Regions from separate parts of the Bacillus xiamenensis genome, predicted to be linked through region 3. Evidence: a T-box and tRNA genes for the amino acid it is inferred to sense, from the RefSeq annotation. Region 3 holds a T-box; the other regions hold tRNA genes.

What was found. A T-box is a leader RNA that pairs with one kind of tRNA and senses whether it is charged. The one in region 3 lies ahead of alaS (alanine--tRNA ligase), so its partner is inferred to be a tRNA-Ala.
Region 1: it encodes a tRNA-Ala, which carries the amino acid that the T-box ahead of alaS (alanine--tRNA ligase) is inferred to sense. The anticodon was not compared.
Region 2: it encodes a tRNA-Ala, which carries the amino acid that the T-box ahead of alaS (alanine--tRNA ligase) is inferred to sense. The anticodon was not compared.

Annotation. Positions count from the first base shown of each region.
Region 1 is NZ_CP017786.1:1,630,045-1,636,997, reverse strand. Features, by position in the region: gene gyrA (DNA gyrase subunit A) at 1-1,437, shown strand, start outside; rRNA gene BK049_RS08260 (16S ribosomal RNA) at 1,845-3,393, shown strand; tRNA gene BK049_RS08255 (tRNA-Ile) at 3,489-3,565, shown strand; tRNA gene BK049_RS08250 (tRNA-Ala) at 3,579-3,654, shown strand; rRNA gene BK049_RS08245 (23S ribosomal RNA) at 3,753-6,683, shown strand; rRNA gene rrf (5S ribosomal RNA) at 6,744-6,859, shown strand; gene BK049_RS08235 (YaaC family protein) at 6,871-6,953, opposite strand, start outside.
Region 2 is NZ_CP017786.1:1,592,877-1,599,829, reverse strand. Features, by position in the region: gene BK049_RS08070 (pro-sigmaK processing inhibitor BofA family protein) at 53-316, shown strand; rRNA gene BK049_RS08065 (16S ribosomal RNA) at 637-2,185, shown strand; tRNA gene BK049_RS08060 (tRNA-Ile) at 2,281-2,357, shown strand; tRNA gene BK049_RS08055 (tRNA-Ala) at 2,371-2,446, shown strand; rRNA gene BK049_RS08050 (23S ribosomal RNA) at 2,545-5,475, shown strand; rRNA gene rrf (5S ribosomal RNA) at 5,536-5,651, shown strand; gene BK049_RS08040 (sigma factor G inhibitor Gin) at 5,822-6,013, shown strand; gene BK049_RS08035 (5-bromo-4-chloroindolyl phosphate hydrolysis family protein) at 6,142-6,756, shown strand; gene BK049_RS08030 (toxic anion resistance protein) at 6,777-6,953, shown strand, end outside.
Region 3 is NZ_CP017786.1:2,965,280-2,972,232, reverse strand. Features, by position in the region: gene BK049_RS15100 (DUF1292 domain-containing protein) at 32-310, opposite strand; gene ruvX (Holliday junction resolvase RuvX) at 326-742, opposite strand; gene BK049_RS15090 (IreB family regulatory phosphoprotein) at 746-1,012, opposite strand; gene alaS (alanine--tRNA ligase) at 1,101-3,737, opposite strand; T-box leader at 3,819-4,027, opposite strand; gene BK049_RS15080 (AI-2E family transporter) at 4,071-5,135, opposite strand; gene BK049_RS15075 (amino acid ABC transporter ATP-binding protein) at 5,360-6,088, shown strand; gene BK049_RS15070 (transporter substrate-binding domain-containing protein) at 6,103-6,912, shown strand.

The sequences.
Region 1 (6,953 bases), 1.3 Mb from region 3:
CATCAGAAAGTGATCATTCGTCGAAGAACAGCGTATGAGCTGCGTAAAGCAGAAGCAAGAGCTCATATTTTAGAAGGCTTAAGAATCGCCCTTGATCACTTAGATGAGGTCATTGCTTTAATTAGAGGCTCTCAAACTGCTGAAATCGCGAGAAATGGTTTGATGGAAAACTATACCTTGTCTGAAAAACAAGCACAGGCTATTCTCGATATGCGACTCCAGCGTCTGACTGGTTTAGAGAGAGAGAAAATAGAAGATGAATACAAAGGACTTGTTGAATTGATTGCTGAATTGAAAGCCATTTTAGCAGATAATGAGAAAGTTCTTGAAATCATTAGAGAAGAATTAACAGAAATCAAAGAACGCTTCAATGATACACGTCGAACAGAAATTGTGACAGCGGGTATAGAAACAATCGAAGACGAGGACTTGATTCCTGTTGAAAATATTGTGATTACGCTGACTCATAATGGTTATATTAAACGCCTACCTGCATCAACATACCGCAGTCAAAAAAGAGGCGGTAAAGGTGTCCAAGGAATGGGAACCAACGAGGATGATTTCGTTGAACAGCTGATCTCAACATCTACGCACGATACGATTCTCTTCTTCTCTAATAAAGGGAAGGTCTATCGAGCGAAGGGATATGAGATTCCTGAATTCGGACGAACAGCCAAAGGAATTCCGATTATTAACCTTCTTGAAGTAGAAAAGGGAGAGTGGATTAACGCCATTATTCCGGTGAGCGAATTTGATGAAGATTCGTATCTCTTCTTTACAACAAGACACGGTGTATCAAAACGAACATCATTGTCTCAATTTGCAAACATCCGGAACAACGGTTTGATTGCACTGAGCCTGCGTGAAGAAGATGAGCTGATGGCCGTTCGTTTAACCAATGGTGAAAAACAAATCATCATCGGAACGAAAAAGGGCATGCTCATTCGTTTCGACGAGACAGATGTTCGTGAAATGGGACGTACGGCAGCTGGGGTTAAAGGGATCACACTTTCTGAAGACGACATCGTCGTTGGAATGGAAATCCTTGAGCCAGATGCAAACGTATTGATCGTAACTGAAAAAGGTTATGGTAAATTAACGCCTGAAAAAGAATATCGTGTTCAAAGCCGTGGCGGTAAAGGTCTTAAAACATGCAAGATCACTGACAACAACGGTCCGCTTGTTGCAGTGAAGGCGACCAACGCTGAAGCTGAAGAAGACTTAATGATCATTACAGGCAGCGGTGTCATCATCCGTATGGCCGTTTCAGATATCTCCACAACAGGCCGAGTCACTCAAGGTGTCCGCCTGATCCGTCTAGGTGATGATGAACATGTCGCTACAGTGGCATTAGTTGAACAATCACAAGAAGACGATGAAGAAAGCACTGAAGAAAACATAGAAAATGTAGAGTCAGATCAAGAGCAATCTGAGTAAAAATAAAGCCGGGTTTTCACCGGCTTTATTTTTTTGAAGAAACATGATTTTTTTTGAAATTTATAATGCTTTTTTCATAGATATGTGTTAATCTTTCAAAGGAGCAAAAAGAGGCTCTATTTTTTATCTCTTTCACAGCAAAACTTCTTAAAAAAAATAAAATGTTTTTCAAGAAAAACATTGACTGTTAATAGAGATATATGATATATTTAAGTGGTCGCTTTGAGAGAGTGACAAACAAGTTCTTTGAAAACTAAACAAGACAAAACGTACCTGTTAATTCGAGTTTTAATAAAAAAATCCTATGAAACATCATAGGTAGTCAGTCAAACTGACGAGGCAGGAAATGATCACATGCTAAGTTCGCTACATCGTGTAGCAACGCATGTGTGATATGCATCCTGCATACCTCGGAGAGTTTGATCCTGGCTCAGGACGAACGCTGGCGGCGTGCCTAATACATGCAAGTCGAGCGGACAGAAGGGAGCTTGCTCCCGGATGTTAGCGGCGGACGGGTGAGTAACACGTGGGTAACCTGCCTGTAAGACTGGGATAACTCCGGGAAACCGGAGCTAATACCGGATAGTTCCTTGAACCGCATGGTTCAAGGATGAAAGACGGTTTCGGCTGTCACTTACAGATGGACCCGCGGCGCATTAGCTAGTTGGTGAGGTAACGGCTCACCAAGGCGACGATGCGTAGCCGACCTGAGAGGGTGATCGGCCACACTGGGACTGAGACACGGCCCAGACTCCTACGGGAGGCAGCAGTAGGGAATCTTCCGCAATGGACGAAAGTCTGACGGAGCAACGCCGCGTGAGTGATGAAGGTTTTCGGATCGTAAAGCTCTGTTGTTAGGGAAGAACAAGTGCAAGAGTAACTGCTTGCACCATGACGGTACCTAACCAGAAAGCCACGGCTAACTACGTGCCAGCAGCCGCGGTAATACGTAGGTGGCAAGCGTTGTCCGGAATTATTGGGCGTAAAGGGCTCGCAGGCGGTTTCTTAAGTCTGATGTGAAAGCCCCCGGCTCAACCGGGGAGGGTCATTGGAAACTGGGAAACTTGAGTGCAGAAGAGGAGAGTGGAATTCCACGTGTAGCGGTGAAATGCGTAGAGATGTGGAGGAACACCAGTGGCGAAGGCGACTCTCTGGTCTGTAACTGACGCTGAGGAGCGAAAGCGTGGGGAGCGAACAGGATTAGATACCCTGGTAGTCCACGCCGTAAACGATGAGTGCTAAGTGTTAGGGGGTTTCCGCCCCTTAGTGCTGCAGCTAACGCATTAAGCACTCCGCCTGGGGAGTACGGTCGCAAGACTGAAACTCAAAGGAATTGACGGGGGCCCGCACAAGCGGTGGAGCATGTGGTTTAATTCGAAGCAACGCGAAGAACCTTACCAGGTCTTGACATCCTCTGACAACCCTAGAGATAGGGCTTTCCCTTCGGGGACAGAGTGACAGGTGGTGCATGGTTGTCGTCAGCTCGTGTCGTGAGATGTTGGGTTAAGTCCCGCAACGAGCGCAACCCTTGATCTTAGTTGCCAGCATTCAGTTGGGCACTCTAAGGTGACTGCCGGTGACAAACCGGAGGAAGGTGGGGATGACGTCAAATCATCATGCCCCTTATGACCTGGGCTACACACGTGCTACAATGGACAGAACAAAGGGCTGCGAGACCGCAAGGTTTAGCCAATCCCACAAATCTGTTCTCAGTTCGGATCGCAGTCTGCAACTCGACTGCGTGAAGCTGGAATCGCTAGTAATCGCGGATCAGCATGCCGCGGTGAATACGTTCCCGGGCCTTGTACACACCGCCCGTCACACCACGAGAGTTTGCAACACCCGAAGTCGGTGAGGTAACCTTTATGGAGCCAGCCGCCGAAGGTGGGGCAGATGATTGGGGTGAAGTCGTAACAAGGTAGCCGTATCGGAAGGTGCGGCTGGATCACCTCCTTTCTAAGGATATATGGAGCAGTGTGCGTTTTGGTCTTGTTTAGTTTTGAAGGAACTTGGAAAAGATCCTACAACATCATATCTTCGATATGAAAGATGGGCCTGTAGCTCAGCTGGTTAGAGCGCACGCCTGATAAGCGTGAGGTCGGTGGTTCGAGTCCACTCAGGCCCACCATCTTCTATAAATCGGGGCCTTAGCTCAGCTGGGAGAGCGCCTGCCTTGCACGCAGGAGGTCAGCGGTTCGATCCCGCTAGGCTCCACCAACGTGTTCTTTGAAAACTAGATAACAATAAGTAATACATTCACATTGAATGCAATGCAAAGTTCATCACACATAGTGATTCTTTCTAAAGTAAGAAATGGTTAAGTTAGAAAGGGCGCACGGTGGATGCCTTGGCACTAGGAGCCGATGAAGGACGGGACGAACACCGATATGCTTCGGGGAGCTGTAAGCAAGCTTTGATCCGGAGATTTCCGAATGGGGAAACCCACTGCTCGTAATGGAGTAGTATCCATACTTGAATACATAGAGTATGAGAAGGCATACCCGGGGAACTGAAACATCTAAGTACCCGGAGGAAGAGAAAGCAAATGCGATTCCCTGAGTAGCGGCGAGCGAAACGGGAACAGCCCAAACCAAGAGGCTTGCCTCTTGGGGTTGTAGGACACTCTATACGGAGTTACAAAGGAATGATATAAGCGAAGAGGTCTGGAAAGGCCCGCCAGAGAAGGTAACAGCCCTGTAACTGAAATGTCATTCTCTCCAGAGTGGATCCTGAGTACGGCGGAACACGTGAAATTCCGTCGGAATCCGGGAGGACCATCTCCCAAGGCTAAATACTCCCTAGTGACCGATAGTGAACCAGTACCGTGAGGGAAAGGTGAAAAGCACCCCGGAAGGGGAGTGAAATAGATCCTGAAACCGTGTGCCTACAAGTAGTCAGAGCCCGTTAACGGGTGATGGCGTGCCTTTTGTAGAATGAACCGGCGAGTTACGATCCCGTGCAAGGTTAAGCAGAAGATGCGGAGCCGCAGCGAAAGCGAGTCTGAATAGGGCGCATGAGTACGTGGTCGTAGACCCGAAACCAGGTGATCTACCCATGTCCAGGGTGAAGTTCAGGTAACACTGAATGGAGGCCCGAACCCACGCACGTTGAAAAGTGCGGGGATGAGGTGTGGGTAGGGGTGAAATGCCAATCGAACCTGGAGATAGCTGGTTCTCTCCGAAATAGCTTTAGGGCTAGCCTCAAGGTAAGAGTCTCGGAGGTAGAGCACTGATTGGACTAGGGGCCCCTACCGGGTTACCGAATTCAGTCAAACTCCGAATGCCGATGACTTATCCTTGGGAGTCAGACTGCGAGTGATAAGATCCGTAGTCGAAAGGGAAACAGCCCAGACCGCCAGCTAAGGTCCCAAAGTATACGTTAAGTGGAAAAGGATGTGGAGTTGCTTAGACAACCAGGATGTTGGCTTAGAAGCAGCCACCATTTAAAGAGTGCGTAATAGCTCACTGGTCGAGTGACTCTGCGCCGAAAATGTACCGGGGCTAAACGTATCACCGAAGCTGCGGACTGTTCTTACGAACAGTGGTAGGAGAGCGTTCTAAGGGCTGTGAAGCCAGACCGGAAGGACTGGTGGAGCGCTTAGAAGTGAGAATGCCGGTATGAGTAGCGAAAGACGGGTGAGAATCCCGTCCACCGAATGCCTAAGGTTTCCTGAGGAAGGCTCGTCCGCTCAGGGTTAGTCGGGACCTAAGCCGAGGCCGAAAGGCGTAGGCGATGGACAACAGGTTGATATTCCTGTACCACCTCCTCACCATTTGAGCAATGGGGGGACGCAGGAGGATAGGGTAAGCGCGGTAATGGATATCCGCGTCCAAGCAGTTAGGCTGGGAAATAGGCAAATCCGTTTCCCGTGAAGGCTGAGCTGTGATGGCGAGCGAAATATAGTAGCGAAGTTCTTGATTCCACACTGCCAAGAAAAGCCTCTAGCGAGGTGAGAGGTGCCCGTACCGCAAACCGACACAGGTAGGCGAGGAGAGAATCCTAAGGTGATCGAGAGAACTCTCGTTAAGGAACTCGGCAAAATGACCCCGTAACTTCGGGAGAAGGGGTGCTTCTTAGGGTGTTAAAGCCCCGAGAAGCCGCAGTGAATAGGCCCAGGCGACTGTTTAGCAAAAACACAGGTCTCTGCGAAGCCGTAAGGCGAAGTATAGGGGCTGACGCCTGCCCGGTGCTGGAAGGTTAAGAGGAGCGCTTAGCGTAAGCGAAGGTGCGAATTGAAGCCCCAGTAAACGGCGGCCGTAACTATAACGGTCCTAAGGTAGCGAAATTCCTTGTCGGGTAAGTTCCGACCCGCACGAAAGGCGCAACGATCTGGGCACTGTCTCAACGAGAGACTCGGTGAAATTATAGTACCTGTGAAGATGCAGGTTACCCGCGACAGGACGGAAAGACCCCGTGGAGCTTTACTGCAGCCTGATATTGAATGTTGGTACAGCTTGTACAGGATAGGTAGGAGCCTTGGAAACCGGAGCGCTAGCTTCGGTGGAGGCATCGGTGGGATACTACCCTGGCTGTATTGACCTTCTAACCCGCTGCCCTTATCGGGCAGGGAGACAGTGTCAGGTGGGCAGTTTGACTGGGGCGGTCGCCTCCTAAAATGTAACGGAGGCGCCCAAAGGTTCCCTCAGAATGGTTGGAAATCATTCGCAGAGTGTAAAGGCACAAGGGAGCTTGACTGCGAGACCTACAAGTCGAGCAGGGACGAAAGTCGGGCTTAGTGATCCGGTGGTTCCGCATGGAAGGGCCATCGCTCAACGGATAAAAGCTACCCCGGGGATAACAGGCTTATCTCCCCCAAGAGTCCACATCGACGGGGAGGTTTGGCACCTCGATGTCGGCTCATCGCATCCTGGGGCTGTAGTCGGTCCCAAGGGTTGGGCTGTTCGCCCATTAAAGCGGTACGCGAGCTGGGTTCAGAACGTCGTGAGACAGTTCGGTCCCTATCCGTCGCGGGCGCAGGAAATTTGAGAGGAGCTGTCCTTAGTACGAGAGGACCGGGATGGACGCACCGCTGGTGTACCAGTTGTTCTGCCAAGGGCATCGCTGGGTAGCTATGTGCGGACGGGATAAGTGCTGAAAGCATCTAAGCATGAAGCCCCCCTCAAGATGAGATTTCCCATTCCGCAAGGAAGTAAGATCCCTGAAAGATGATCAGGTTGATAGGTCTGAGGTGGAAGCGTGGTGACACGTGGAGCTGACAGATACTAATAGATCGAGGACTTAACCTATATTTAATGTGAAGCATGAACATTGTTATCTAGTTTTGAGAGAACATTCTCTCCATCAGGTTTGGTGGCGATAGCGAAGAGGTCACACCCGTTCCCATACCGAACACGGAAGTTAAGCTCTTCAGCGCCGATGGTAGTTGGGGGTTTCCCCCTGTGAGAGTAGGACGCCGCCAAGCTTTTCTAAGGATCAGTTCCATTTGGAACTGGTCTTTTTTGTGTTTTCTTCTAGCAGCATCATGATATAAGCTGGAAACTTGTCCTCTGCAATCT
Region 2 (6,953 bases), 1.4 Mb from region 3:
ATAGTCCTCTCATATGCTTGTACTATTCATATGAAGAGGAGATGAGAGGATTATGGAACCTGTTATTGTGATTGGTTCAATTCTGCTAGCTGTATTATTGTTGTTTATGTCAGGTGTTCAAGCGAATCCATTCAAATGGTTAGGACTTATCGGAGTTAAATTTGTAGCAGGTGCTCTTTTTTTATTTTGCCTCAATTTATTCGGTGAGAGCTTAGGGCTTCATGTCTCCATTAATCCTGTAACGAGCGGAATTAGTGGTTTATTGGGCGTTCCAGGCGTAGCGGCTTTAGTCGTAATTGAAAAGTTTATTATTTAATGCGAAATATTGTTGACTTTGATTATATATGGTGGTAAATTAATATACGTCGCTGATGACGAAGAAACAAAAAAACATAATAACAAAAAAAGTTGTTGACACTAACAATTTGGAGATGTTAAGATGTTCTAGTCGCTTCTGAAGCGGTAAACAAGTTCTTTGAAAACTAAACAAGACAAAACGTACCTGTTAATTCGAGTTTTAATAAAAAAATCCTATGAAACATCATAGGTAGTCAGTCAAACTGACGAGGCAGGAAATGATCACATGCTAAGTTCGCTACATCGTGTAGCAACGCATGTGTGATATGCATCCTGCATACCTCGGAGAGTTTGATCCTGGCTCAGGACGAACGCTGGCGGCGTGCCTAATACATGCAAGTCGAGCGGACAGAAGGGAGCTTGCTCCCAGATGTTAGCGGCGGACGGGTGAGTAACACGTGGGTAACCTGCCTGTAAGACTGGGATAACTCCGGGAAACCGGAGCTAATACCGGATAGTTCCTTGAACCGCATGGTTCAAGGATGAAAGACGGTTTCGGCTGTCACTTACAGATGGACCCGCGGCGCATTAGCTAGTTGGTGAGGTAACGGCTCACCAAGGCGACGATGCGTAGCCGACCTGAGAGGGTGATCGGCCACACTGGGACTGAGACACGGCCCAGACTCCTACGGGAGGCAGCAGTAGGGAATCTTCCGCAATGGACGAAAGTCTGACGGAGCAACGCCGCGTGAGTGATGAAGGTTTTCGGATCGTAAAGCTCTGTTGTTAGGGAAGAACAAGTGCAAGAGTAACTGCTTGCACCATGACGGTACCTAACCAGAAAGCCACGGCTAACTACGTGCCAGCAGCCGCGGTAATACGTAGGTGGCAAGCGTTGTCCGGAATTATTGGGCGTAAAGGGCTCGCAGGCGGTTTCTTAAGTCTGATGTGAAAGCCCCCGGCTCAACCGGGGAGGGTCATTGGAAACTGGGAAACTTGAGTGCAGAAGAGGAGAGTGGAATTCCACGTGTAGCGGTGAAATGCGTAGAGATGTGGAGGAACACCAGTGGCGAAGGCGACTCTCTGGTCTGTAACTGACGCTGAGGAGCGAAAGCGTGGGGAGCGAACAGGATTAGATACCCTGGTAGTCCACGCCGTAAACGATGAGTGCTAAGTGTTAGGGGGTTTCCGCCCCTTAGTGCTGCAGCTAACGCATTAAGCACTCCGCCTGGGGAGTACGGTCGCAAGACTGAAACTCAAAGGAATTGACGGGGGCCCGCACAAGCGGTGGAGCATGTGGTTTAATTCGAAGCAACGCGAAGAACCTTACCAGGTCTTGACATCCTCTGACAACCCTAGAGATAGGGCTTTCCCTTCGGGGACAGAGTGACAGGTGGTGCATGGTTGTCGTCAGCTCGTGTCGTGAGATGTTGGGTTAAGTCCCGCAACGAGCGCAACCCTTGATCTTAGTTGCCAGCATTCAGTTGGGCACTCTAAGGTGACTGCCGGTGACAAACCGGAGGAAGGTGGGGATGACGTCAAATCATCATGCCCCTTATGACCTGGGCTACACACGTGCTACAATGGACAGAACAAAGGGCTGCGAGACCGCAAGGTTTAGCCAATCCCACAAATCTGTTCTCAGTTCGGATCGCAGTCTGCAACTCGACTGCGTGAAGCTGGAATCGCTAGTAATCGCGGATCAGCATGCCGCGGTGAATACGTTCCCGGGCCTTGTACACACCGCCCGTCACACCACGAGAGTTTGCAACACCCGAAGTCGGTGAGGTAACCTTTATGGAGCCAGCCGCCGAAGGTGGGGCAGATGATTGGGGTGAAGTCGTAACAAGGTAGCCGTATCGGAAGGTGCGGCTGGATCACCTCCTTTCTAAGGATATATGGAGCAGTGTGCGTTTTGGTCTTGTTTAGTTTTGAAGGAACTTGGAAAAGATCCTACAACATCATATCTTCGATATGAAAGATGGGCCTGTAGCTCAGCTGGTTAGAGCGCACGCCTGATAAGCGTGAGGTCGGTGGTTCGAGTCCACTCAGGCCCACCATCTTCTATAAATCGGGGCCTTAGCTCAGCTGGGAGAGCGCCTGCCTTGCACGCAGGAGGTCAGCGGTTCGATCCCGCTAGGCTCCACCAACGTGTTCTTTGAAAACTAGATAACAATAAGTAATACATTCACATTGAATGCAATGCAAAGTTCATCACACATAGTGATTCTTTCTAAAGTAAGAAATGGTTAAGTTAGAAAGGGCGCACGGTGGATGCCTTGGCACTAGGAGCCGATGAAGGACGGGACGAACACCGATATGCTTCGGGGAGCTGTAAGCAAGCTTTGATCCGGAGATTTCCGAATGGGGAAACCCACTGCTCGTAATGGAGTAGTATCCATACTTGAATACATAGAGTATGAGAAGGCATACCCGGGGAACTGAAACATCTAAGTACCCGGAGGAAGAGAAAGCAAATGCGATTCCCTGAGTAGCGGCGAGCGAAACGGGAACAGCCCAAACCAAGAGGCTTGCCTCTTGGGGTTGTAGGACACTCTATACGGAGTTACAAAGGAATGATATAAGCGAAGAGGTCTGGAAAGGCCCGCCAGAGAAGGTAACAGCCCTGTAACTGAAATGTCATTCTCTCCAGAGTGGATCCTGAGTACGGCGGAACACGTGAAATTCCGTCGGAATCCGGGAGGACCATCTCCCAAGGCTAAATACTCCCTAGTGACCGATAGTGAACCAGTACCGTGAGGGAAAGGTGAAAAGCACCCCGGAAGGGGAGTGAAATAGATCCTGAAACCGTGTGCCTACAAGTAGTCAGAGCCCGTTAACGGGTGATGGCGTGCCTTTTGTAGAATGAACCGGCGAGTTACGATCCCGTGCAAGGTTAAGCAGAAGATGCGGAGCCGCAGCGAAAGCGAGTCTGAATAGGGCGCATGAGTACGTGGTCGTAGACCCGAAACCAGGTGATCTACCCATGTCCAGGGTGAAGTTCAGGTAACACTGAATGGAGGCCCGAACCCACGCACGTTGAAAAGTGCGGGGATGAGGTGTGGGTAGGGGTGAAATGCCAATCGAACCTGGAGATAGCTGGTTCTCTCCGAAATAGCTTTAGGGCTAGCCTCAAGGTAAGAGTCTCGGAGGTAGAGCACTGATTGGACTAGGGGCCCCTACCGGGTTACCGAATTCAGTCAAACTCCGAATGCCGATGACTTATCCTTGGGAGTCAGACTGCGAGTGATAAGATCCGTAGTCGAAAGGGAAACAGCCCAGACCGCCAGCTAAGGTCCCAAAGTATACGTTAAGTGGAAAAGGATGTGGAGTTGCTTAGACAACCAGGATGTTGGCTTAGAAGCAGCCACCATTTAAAGAGTGCGTAATAGCTCACTGGTCGAGTGACTCTGCGCCGAAAATGTACCGGGGCTAAACGTATCACCGAAGCTGCGGACTGTTCTTACGAACAGTGGTAGGAGAGCGTTCTAAGGGCTGTGAAGCCAGACCGGAAGGACTGGTGGAGCGCTTAGAAGTGAGAATGCCGGTATGAGTAGCGAAAGACGGGTGAGAATCCCGTCCACCGAATGCCTAAGGTTTCCTGAGGAAGGCTCGTCCGCTCAGGGTTAGTCGGGACCTAAGCCGAGGCCGAAAGGCGTAGGCGATGGACAACAGGTTGATATTCCTGTACCACCTCCTCACCATTTGAGCAATGGGGGGACGCAGGAGGATAGGGTAAGCGCGGTAATGGATATCCGCGTCCAAGCAGTTAGGCTGGGAAATAGGCAAATCCGTTTCCCGTGAAGGCTGAGCTGTGATGGCGAGCGAAATATAGTAGCGAAGTTCCTGATTCCACACTGCCAAGAAAAGCCTCTAGCGAGGTGAGAGGTGCCCGTACCGCAAACCGACACAGGTAGGCGAGGAGAGAATCCTAAGGTGATCGAGAGAACTCTCGTTAAGGAACTCGGCAAAATGACCCCGTAACTTCGGGAGAAGGGGTGCTTCTTAGGGTGTTAAAGCCCCGAGAAGCCGCAGTGAATAGGCCCAGGCGACTGTTTAGCAAAAACACAGGTCTCTGCGAAGCCGTAAGGCGAAGTATAGGGGCTGACGCCTGCCCGGTGCTGGAAGGTTAAGAGGAGCGCTTAGCGTAAGCGAAGGTGCGAATTGAAGCCCCAGTAAACGGCGGCCGTAACTATAACGGTCCTAAGGTAGCGAAATTCCTTGTCGGGTAAGTTCCGACCCGCACGAAAGGCGCAACGATCTGGGCACTGTCTCAACGAGAGACTCGGTGAAATTATAGTACCTGTGAAGATGCAGGTTACCCGCGACAGGACGGAAAGACCCCGTGGAGCTTTACTGCAGCCTGATATTGAATGTTGGTACAGCTTGTACAGGATAGGTAGGAGCCTTGGAAACCGGAGCGCTAGCTTCGGTGGAGGCATCGGTGGGATACTACCCTGGCTGTATTGACCTTCTAACCCGCTGCCCTTATCGGGCAGGGAGACAGTGTCAGGTGGGCAGTTTGACTGGGGCGGTCGCCTCCTAAAATGTAACGGAGGCGCCCAAAGGTTCCCTCAGAATGGTTGGAAATCATTCGCAGAGTGTAAAGGCACAAGGGAGCTTGACTGCGAGACCTACAAGTCGAGCAGGGACGAAAGTCGGGCTTAGTGATCCGGTGGTTCCGCATGGAAGGGCCATCGCTCAACGGATAAAAGCTACCCCGGGGATAACAGGCTTATCTCCCCCAAGAGTCCACATCGACGGGGAGGTTTGGCACCTCGATGTCGGCTCATCGCATCCTGGGGCTGTAGTCGGTCCCAAGGGTTGGGCTGTTCGCCCATTAAAGCGGTACGCGAGCTGGGTTCAGAACGTCGTGAGACAGTTCGGTCCCTATCCGTCGCGGGCGCAGGAAATTTGAGAGGAGCTGTCCTTAGTACGAGAGGACCGGGATGGACGCACCGCTGGTGTACCAGTTGTTCTGCCAAGGGCATCGCTGGGTAGCTATGTGCGGACGGGATAAGTGCTGAAAGCATCTAAGCATGAAGCCCCCCTCAAGATGAGATTTCCCATTCCGCAAGGAAGTAAGATCCCTGAAAGATGATCAGGTTGATAGGTCTGAGGTGGAAGCGTGGTGACACGTGGAGCTGACAGATACTAATAGATCGAGGACTTAACCTATATTTAATGTGAAGCATGAACATTGTTATCTAGTTTTGAGAGAACATTCTCTCCATCAGGTTTGGTGGCGATAGCGAAGAGGTCACACCCGTTCCCATACCGAACACGGAAGTTAAGCTCTTCAGCGCCGATGGTAGTTGGGGGTTTCCCCCTGTGAGAGTAGGACGCCGCCAAGCTTTTCTAAGGATCAGTTCCGTTTGGAACTGGTCTTTTTTGTGTTTTAAAAAAGGAACAAACACTCGATCTAGTATGGATACATATACTAAACTACCATCTAAAACATTCTTAATTTTGTATACAATTGAAAGCGCTAGGGCATACTGAAGCTATAAGTGGAGGTGTCACAATGAGCAAAAAAGAGCGAGAAGCGATTTGTTTGATTTGTGAAGAGAAAAAAACAAAGGGAATTTATTTATATCATCAGTTTTTGTGCCAAGATTGTGAGCGAAAGTTAATTTCTACATCGACCTCGGATCCTAGCTATGCCGACTATGTAAGAAAGCTTAAAAATCTTCATACACCGCCTTTGTATTCATAGACCATTAGATGGTCTTTTTTTATGACCTATGGAGGATGGGGCCTGTTTTTTGGAACTTAGTTTGGACATCAACCGTAATAAATAATAAGATAAACAGAGAGCCTGATTATTCATAGGAGTCGATGAACATGAAATCAATTTTTTATACATTTATATGGGCCGTTCTCTCTACTTTTTTTTCGCTGGTGATTTTAACTGTCAGTATTGCGGTTTTCCATCACCATGTTGGATTGTCGATACTGTATGCGATGATTGGGTGGGGTGTGATGTTTGCAGGGAGTCGATGGGCTGCCTTCCAGTTATTTTTGAAGAAACATGGATTGTCTCGCAGTGATTATGTATATATTAAACAGCACTTGAAAGAAGCAGGGCAAAAGCTGGTTCGTTTGAAGAAAGCTTTATTTGCTGTGAAGAACGTACAGACGATCAAACATAATTATGAAATCCTTCGGCTTGCGCGCCGCATTTATACGATAACCAAAAAGGAGCCGAACCGATTTTATGATGCTCAGCGATTTTATTTCGAAAGTTTGGATTCTGTTGTTGAATTAACTGAAAAATATGCACTGCTGTATAATCAGCCTAATCGCAGTCATGAGCTTGAAATGACACTAAGCCAGACTCGAGTCACACTGACCGAGCTGCAAAAACAATTGACGAATGATTTACAGCAAATTTTAGGAAGAGACATAGAAGCACTTCATATCGAACTTGAAGTGGCCGATAAAATGATCAAAAAATAGATGAAAGGAGTCAAACTCAGATGAAACCAGAAGATCCAGTCACACCACCATCACCATCTACTACAGATCTTCAGTTTCGGGTGTTTGATACCTTATCTGATGAGGAAAAACAGGAGGCTTTACAGCGTGCTGAAAAGATTCCTGATCATCCACAAAAACTGCTTTTCTATGGCACACGTGTGCAGGAACGATTATTA
Region 3 (6,953 bases):
TTAGATCATGCTCAAAGGCCTTTTATTTGTTCTATTCTTCTTCTTGATCTAAGAACGTATTTAACGTTTCTTCGATCATGTCCCACTCTTCATCCGTTTCAATTGGCTCTAGCTCGCCATCTTCACCATCTTCGTTTGGTGTGAAGCTTGATGCATGAATTTCAATTTCTTCGTTATCTTGTTCAGAAATTGGATAGTAAAGGACATATGATTTGTTAAAATGATCGCTTTCAAAAGTAAATAGTACTTCGCAAAGCTGTTCATTTCCATTATCATCAACGATTGTAATTTGCTTTTCTCCGTGTTCCATTTGATTCACCTCATTTTAATTTAAGCTGTCTAAATATCCTTGAAGGATCATAACAGCGGCCATTTTATCAATGACTTTTTTGCGCTTTTGCCTGCTCACATCTGCAGAGATGAGCATTTTTTCCGCTGCCATTGTCGACAGGCGCTCGTCCCAAAGCACAACAGGAACATTGTACGTGTTTTCTAGCACTTTCGCAAATGATTGGCTGGCCTCGCCTCTTGGACCGACCGTACCGTTCATATTCTTTGGAAAGCCCAGTACAATTTTATCTGCTCCGTATTGCGTAATAATCTCAGACAGGCGGCTGAGACCAAAGTCTCCGCCTGCTTCATCAATTTTAATTGTTTCAATCCCTTGCGCTGTCCATCCCATTTCATCACTGATCGCAACACCAAGGGTTTTCGTGCCTAAATCTAAGCCTAAAATTCTCATGTTTTACGCCTCTTTATGTGTCTCTAAGTACGATTTAACCAATTCCTCAATTAATTCGTCTCGTTCTAGTTTACGAATTAGGTTGCGTGCATCCTGATGTCTTGGAATATAAGCAGGGTCGCCTGACAGCAAGTATCCGACAATTTGATTGATCGGGTTGTATCCTTTTTCTTGGAGTGCGTCATGAACTGTAATGAGCACTTCATTCACATTGGTTTCAGCTGAATCATCAGAGAAGTTAAACTTCATTGTCTTATCAAATGAACTCACTGCTTCTTGCACCTCTCTTCCAACATTCTACTAGCAAGCTTTTTCTAACCGCTCATCTAATACCATTATTCTACACTACATTGACTGATTATAAAACGGATTTGACAGATTCTTCGACAGTTGCTAATGCTTCTTCAAGCTTTTCTGGCTGTTTCCCGCCTGCTTGTGCCATATCTGGGCGTCCGCCTCCGCCGCCTCCACAGATTTCAGCTGCCTGCTTGACAAGCTTTCCTGCATGGAGACCTTTTTCAATAACGTCTTTTGTCACACCTGCTGAAATGTTTACTTTTCCATTTTGAACGGATCCAAGTACAATGACAGCTGAACCTAATTTGGCTTTTAAGTCATCGACCATTGTTCTTAAATGGTTCATGTCTTTGGCGTTTACTTTTTCCGTTAACACTTTTACTCCGCCGACTTCTGTTACTTTTTCTAAAATAGAGCCTGCTTCTGCCTGACTTAATTTCGCAAGAAGGGATTCGTTTTCTCTTTGAGCCTCTTTTAAATCGGCCTGCAAGGAAGCGATGCGTTTTGGTACATCTTTCGTATTTGATTTCAGCACACTCGCTACCTGCTCTAAAATGGCCAACTGGTCATTTAATTCTTCATAAGCCCCTTTGCCTGTGACAGCTTCGATACGGCGTGTTCCAGCACCAATACCCGATTCAGATGCAATTTTAAACAAACCGATCTCCGCAGTGTTTTGAACGTGACAGCCGCCGCATAACTCGATGCTGTAATCGCCTACTTGCACAACACGGACGATATCGCCATACTTCTCGCCAAACAGCGCCATTGCGCCCATTTCTTTTGCTTCAGCAATTGGCTTCAGGTCAATCGCAACCGAAATCCCTTCCCAAATCTTTTCGTTGACGATTTTTTCGATCTGTGACAATTCTTCTTTTGTCACTTGTCCAAAGTGAGAGAAATCAAAGCGAAGTCTGTTCTCGTTCACAAGTGAACCTGCTTGATTGACGTGGCTGCCTAATACATCTTTGAGCGCCTGATGCAATAGATGCGTCGCTGTATGATTTTTCACAATGCCTTTTCGAAGAGCTGATTCGACTTCTGCAGTCACTTCTATTCCTTTTTGAACGGTACCGCTTACGACGACCCCTTCATGGACATGCTGACCGTTTGGCGCCTTTTTCACATCTTTGATGTCAATGATGACTTCGGCACTTTTTAACGTCCCTTTATCCGCAACTTGTCCGCCGCTTTCCGCATAGAAAGGCGTTTCATCTAATAAGATTTGTACCGTTTCCCCTTCGTGTGCTTCTGCGACAATTTCACCGTTTTGAAGCAATTCGATAATACGAGAATCCGCAGTTAAGTTTTCGTAACCAACAAACGTGCTTTCGGCTTTAATATCGCCTAAAGCCCCGCCTTGAACCTGCATACTGCCGACATCTTGTCTTGCATTTCTCGCGCGTTCACGCTGCTTCTCCATCTCTGCCTGGAAGCCTTCTCGATCGACTGTCATGTTCTCATCTTCTGCATATTCTTCTGTGAGCTCGACAGGGAATCCGTATGTGTCATACAGCTTAAACACATCTTCACCTGAAATTTGTGAGCTGCCATTGTCTCTTTCTTTTTTGATCACTTCTGACAAAATGGCTAACCCTTCATTCAGTGTTTCATGGAAACGTTCTTCTTCATTTTTGATTACTTTTGCAATAAATTCTTCTTTTGCCTGAACATCTGGATAGAAGTCCTTCATGATCTCCGCAACAACTGGTACTAGATCATACATAAACGGACGGTGGATATGGATCGTTTTTGCATAACGCACAGCACGGCGCAGCAAACGTCTTAATACATAGCCGCGGCCTTCGTTAGAAGGTAGTGCTCCGTCACTGACAGCAAAGGCAACTGTTCGAATGTGGTCAGCAATGACTTTAAAGGCTGTGTCCTTCTCCTTCGACTCACCATAGCTTTCTCCAGAAATCGTTTCTACTGCACGGATAATCGGCATGAATAGATCGGTGTCAAAGTTCGTTGGCACGTTCTGAATGACAGAGACCATACGTTCAAGACCCATTCCTGTATCAATGTTTTTCTTCGGCAGCGGCGTGTATGTACCATCTGGATTATGGTTAAATTCAGAAAAAACGAGATTCCACACTTCTAGATAACGCTCATTTTCCCCGCCTGGATATAATTCTGGATCGTTTATATCGTGACCATATGCTTCGCCGCGGTCATAGAAAATTTCTGTATTCGGACCACTTGGCCCCTCGCCAATATCCCAGAAGTTCCCCTCTAGACGAATAATCCGTTCTTCAGGGATACCAATTTTATCTCTCCAAAGAACATACGCTTCTTCATCCTCTGGATGTACCGTAACAGATAACAAATTCGGATCAAAACCAATCCACTCGTCACTTGTGAGGAACTCCCAAGCCCATTCGATGGCCTCTTCTTTAAAATAGTCACCAATCGAGAAGTTGCCGAGCATTTCAAAAAACGTATGATGGCGTGCTGTTTTCCCTACATTTTCAATGTCATTCGTACGAATCGATTTTTGTGCGTTGCAAATACGCGGATTGTCAGGCACAACGCGGCCATCAAAGTATTTCTTTAATGTCGCAACTCCGCTGTTAATCCATAAAAGTGTTGGGTCATCGTGAGGTACTAAAGACGCACTCGGTTCGACAGCATGTCCTTTTTCTTTAAAAAAGTCTAAAAACATTTGACGTACTTGAGCTGAAGTTAAAGTTTTCATTCAAAAATCCTCCCTTTTCATTTCATCAATCTTCACACAAACGAAAAAACATCCCGCCCTATGCAAGCATACAATTACTTACACAGGGACGAGATGTTCTCGCGGTACCACCCTGATTATAGACCTATTCGTCTATCACCTTCACATCCGATAACGCTGGAAGAGAGCGGCAGTGTTTATCTGCACTCGGGACTAGCTTCCGTTAAAGGTCTGATAAGGCTTTTCTCAGCAACATAAAGCCTCTCTCTGCAACAGCTTTTTAACGTACTCGGGTCCGTCATTGAATTCAATATGTATGAATCGAAATTATTATAGACAACTCGGCTCGTCTTGTCAATGAACGCTTCGTCTCATGTAGATATATTGCACAATGATGACCCTGATAATGGCTGCGGACGGCACTGCTAAAATCATGCCAATTAAGCCAAACAGCTCACCTCCAGCGAGTAACACAAGCATAATGACGACAGGATGCATATGCAGACTTCTCCCAACGATGATCGGACTAAGAACATTGCTTTCCAAAAATTGAAGCACTGCCACTGTAATCAGCACAATAAGGACCGACTTAACTGAGATGGTAAAAGCAATAAATACAGCAGGAATGGCACCAATAATTGGACCAAAATACGGGATCACATTCGTTGCACCGATGAACATACCTAATACAAGGGGGTACGGGATATGAAACAGCCAGAGAACAACGGCAGCTGTTCCCCCAATTAAAGAACAGACAAGCAGCTGTCCTCTAATATAATCCCCAAGTGAGTCATCCACTGCTTTCACAAAGGCATGACCCCTTTTCCGAAAGTTTGGCGGCGTTAAATACCATGCCGCCCGCTTCATCGTGTTCATATCTTTCACCATATAAAAGACAAGAAAAGGGATGAGTGCCGCAACTAAGGCGTAATCAAGCAGCACTTTACAGCTAAGAATCATTCGCTCTGCCCCATTTGCTGCATATGTCTCCGATTGGACAATAAAACGATCAAGCCGATCGTGCAGTCCGTCAGGCCAATGGCTTGTATGACGATGAACATGAGATAAAGCGCCATTATACGTTTCCGCAAGCACAGGAATTTGCTCTGACAATTCATTTAATTGAGCGATTAAAACAGGTGCCCCTTTATACACAGCAAAACCAATTCCTCCAAAAAACAGCACATAAATCAATAAGAGACTGACCGTTCTAGGCAAGCCTCGCTTGTGCAGCCTTTCAACAATAGGATAAAGAAGGTAAGAAATAAAAATAGCGATAAGAAGCGGGATCAAAACCGCTTTGAGCAATAAAAAAATAGGCATCCATAACTCGTCGAGCTGAACCAAAATGAGTAAGGATGCAAGGACAAGCAGTACACCTGCAGCATATATCAGAAACTCGATCGGACGTTTCTTCACCTTTTTCACCTCTTTTCTTATTGTTTAACCAACTTCTGCAATTATCCATGTAAATAAAATTTGTCCTAACTTCGTTAAAAATGAATACATATGAAACATACAGCTCCAACCAAAGTCACTGTTTGCTGTAAAATCTCGTCAGATAATATTCCATTATTTACTTCTTTTTACACAAGGTGTGCTAGAATCCACTTTAGCCAAATAATCACAAGAGGAGGTTCTTCATGATCACATTCGAAGAAGTCAACAAGCATTATGGCCAGTTCCACGTACTCAAAGACATTAACCTACATATTCAAAAGGGTGAGGTTGTTGTGATCATCGGTCCTTCAGGATCCGGTAAAAGCACGATGCTCAGGTGCATCAATCGTCTTGAAAGCATTGATGAAGGAAAAGTACTTGTCAACGAAGTCCCTGTCCAGCATCCAAAAACAAACATCAATCAAGTCAGGCAAAATATCGGGATGGTGTTTCAACACTTTCATCTCTATCCTCATAAGACAGTGCTTGAAAACATTATGCTTGCGCCTATGAAGGTCAAAAAAGTAAGCAAGGCAGAAGCAAGAGAAACAGCTGAATTTTATTTAAATAAAGTTGGGATTCCTGATAAAGCAGACACTTATCCTTCAAGACTATCAGGAGGACAGCAGCAGCGTGTTGCCATTGCAAGGGGGCTCGCGATGAAGCCTGATGTCATGCTTTTTGATGAGCCGACGTCTGCGCTTGATCCGGAAATGATCGGTGAGGTACTAGATGTGATGAAACAGCTGGCCAGAGAAGGAATGACCATGGTTGTTGTCACGCATGAGATGGGATTTGCCCGGGAAGTGGCTGACCGCATTGTTTTTATTGATGAAGGGCGAATCCTCGAAGAATCAACACCGGCTGCATTTTATGAAAAACCGCGCGAGAAACGCGCTCAGCTCTTTTTAAGCCGTATTTTAAATCACTAAGGGGGAATGTTTTGATGAAAAAAATGAAACGATTTGGCCTATTATTACTGATGACTTGCTGTATTGTCGCTCTTGCTGCCTGCGGCTCTGCCGAGAAAGGCTCAACGGATGCCAAGCAAGGAAGCTCATTAGACGCAATTAAGAAAGACAAAAAAATCATGTTCGGTGTCAAAAATGATACCCGCCTTTTCGGTCTGAAAAATCCTAGCACCGGGGATATCGAAGGATTTGATATTGATATCGCAAAAGCGATCACAAAAGAAATGCTCGGTGATGAAGGAAAGGCAGAATTCAAAGAAGTGACATCGAAAACAAGAATTCCTTTACTGCAAAAAGGAGACATCCATGCAATTGTTGCCACAATGACCATCACAGAAGAGCGTAAAAAAGAAGTCAATTTCTCAGATGTTTACTTTGAAGCAGGACAATCACTGCTTGTGAAAAAAGGAAGTGACATCCAATCCATTGACGATCTTAAAAAAGGGACGAAGGTGCTGGCGGTCAAAGGGTCTACTTCATCTCAAAACATCCGCGAGAAAGCCCCTGAAGCGACTGTACTAGAATTTGAAAACTATCAAGAAGCCTTTACAGCATTAAAATCAAACCAAGGGCAAGTGCTCACAACAGATAATGCCATCCTATTCGGTATGGCTGACGAAGACTCAAATTATGAAGTCGTTGGCGGAACCTTTACCGATGAGCCATATGGCATTGCTGTGAAAAAAGGCGATGAAAAATTGACAGAAGCCATTAACAAAGCATTAAAAGCATTAAAGGATAATGGTGAGTATGACAAGATTTATGAAAAATGGATCAAAGAATAGCCACTTAACTAAATCAACATTCATACCTTCAGGAGGGCCAG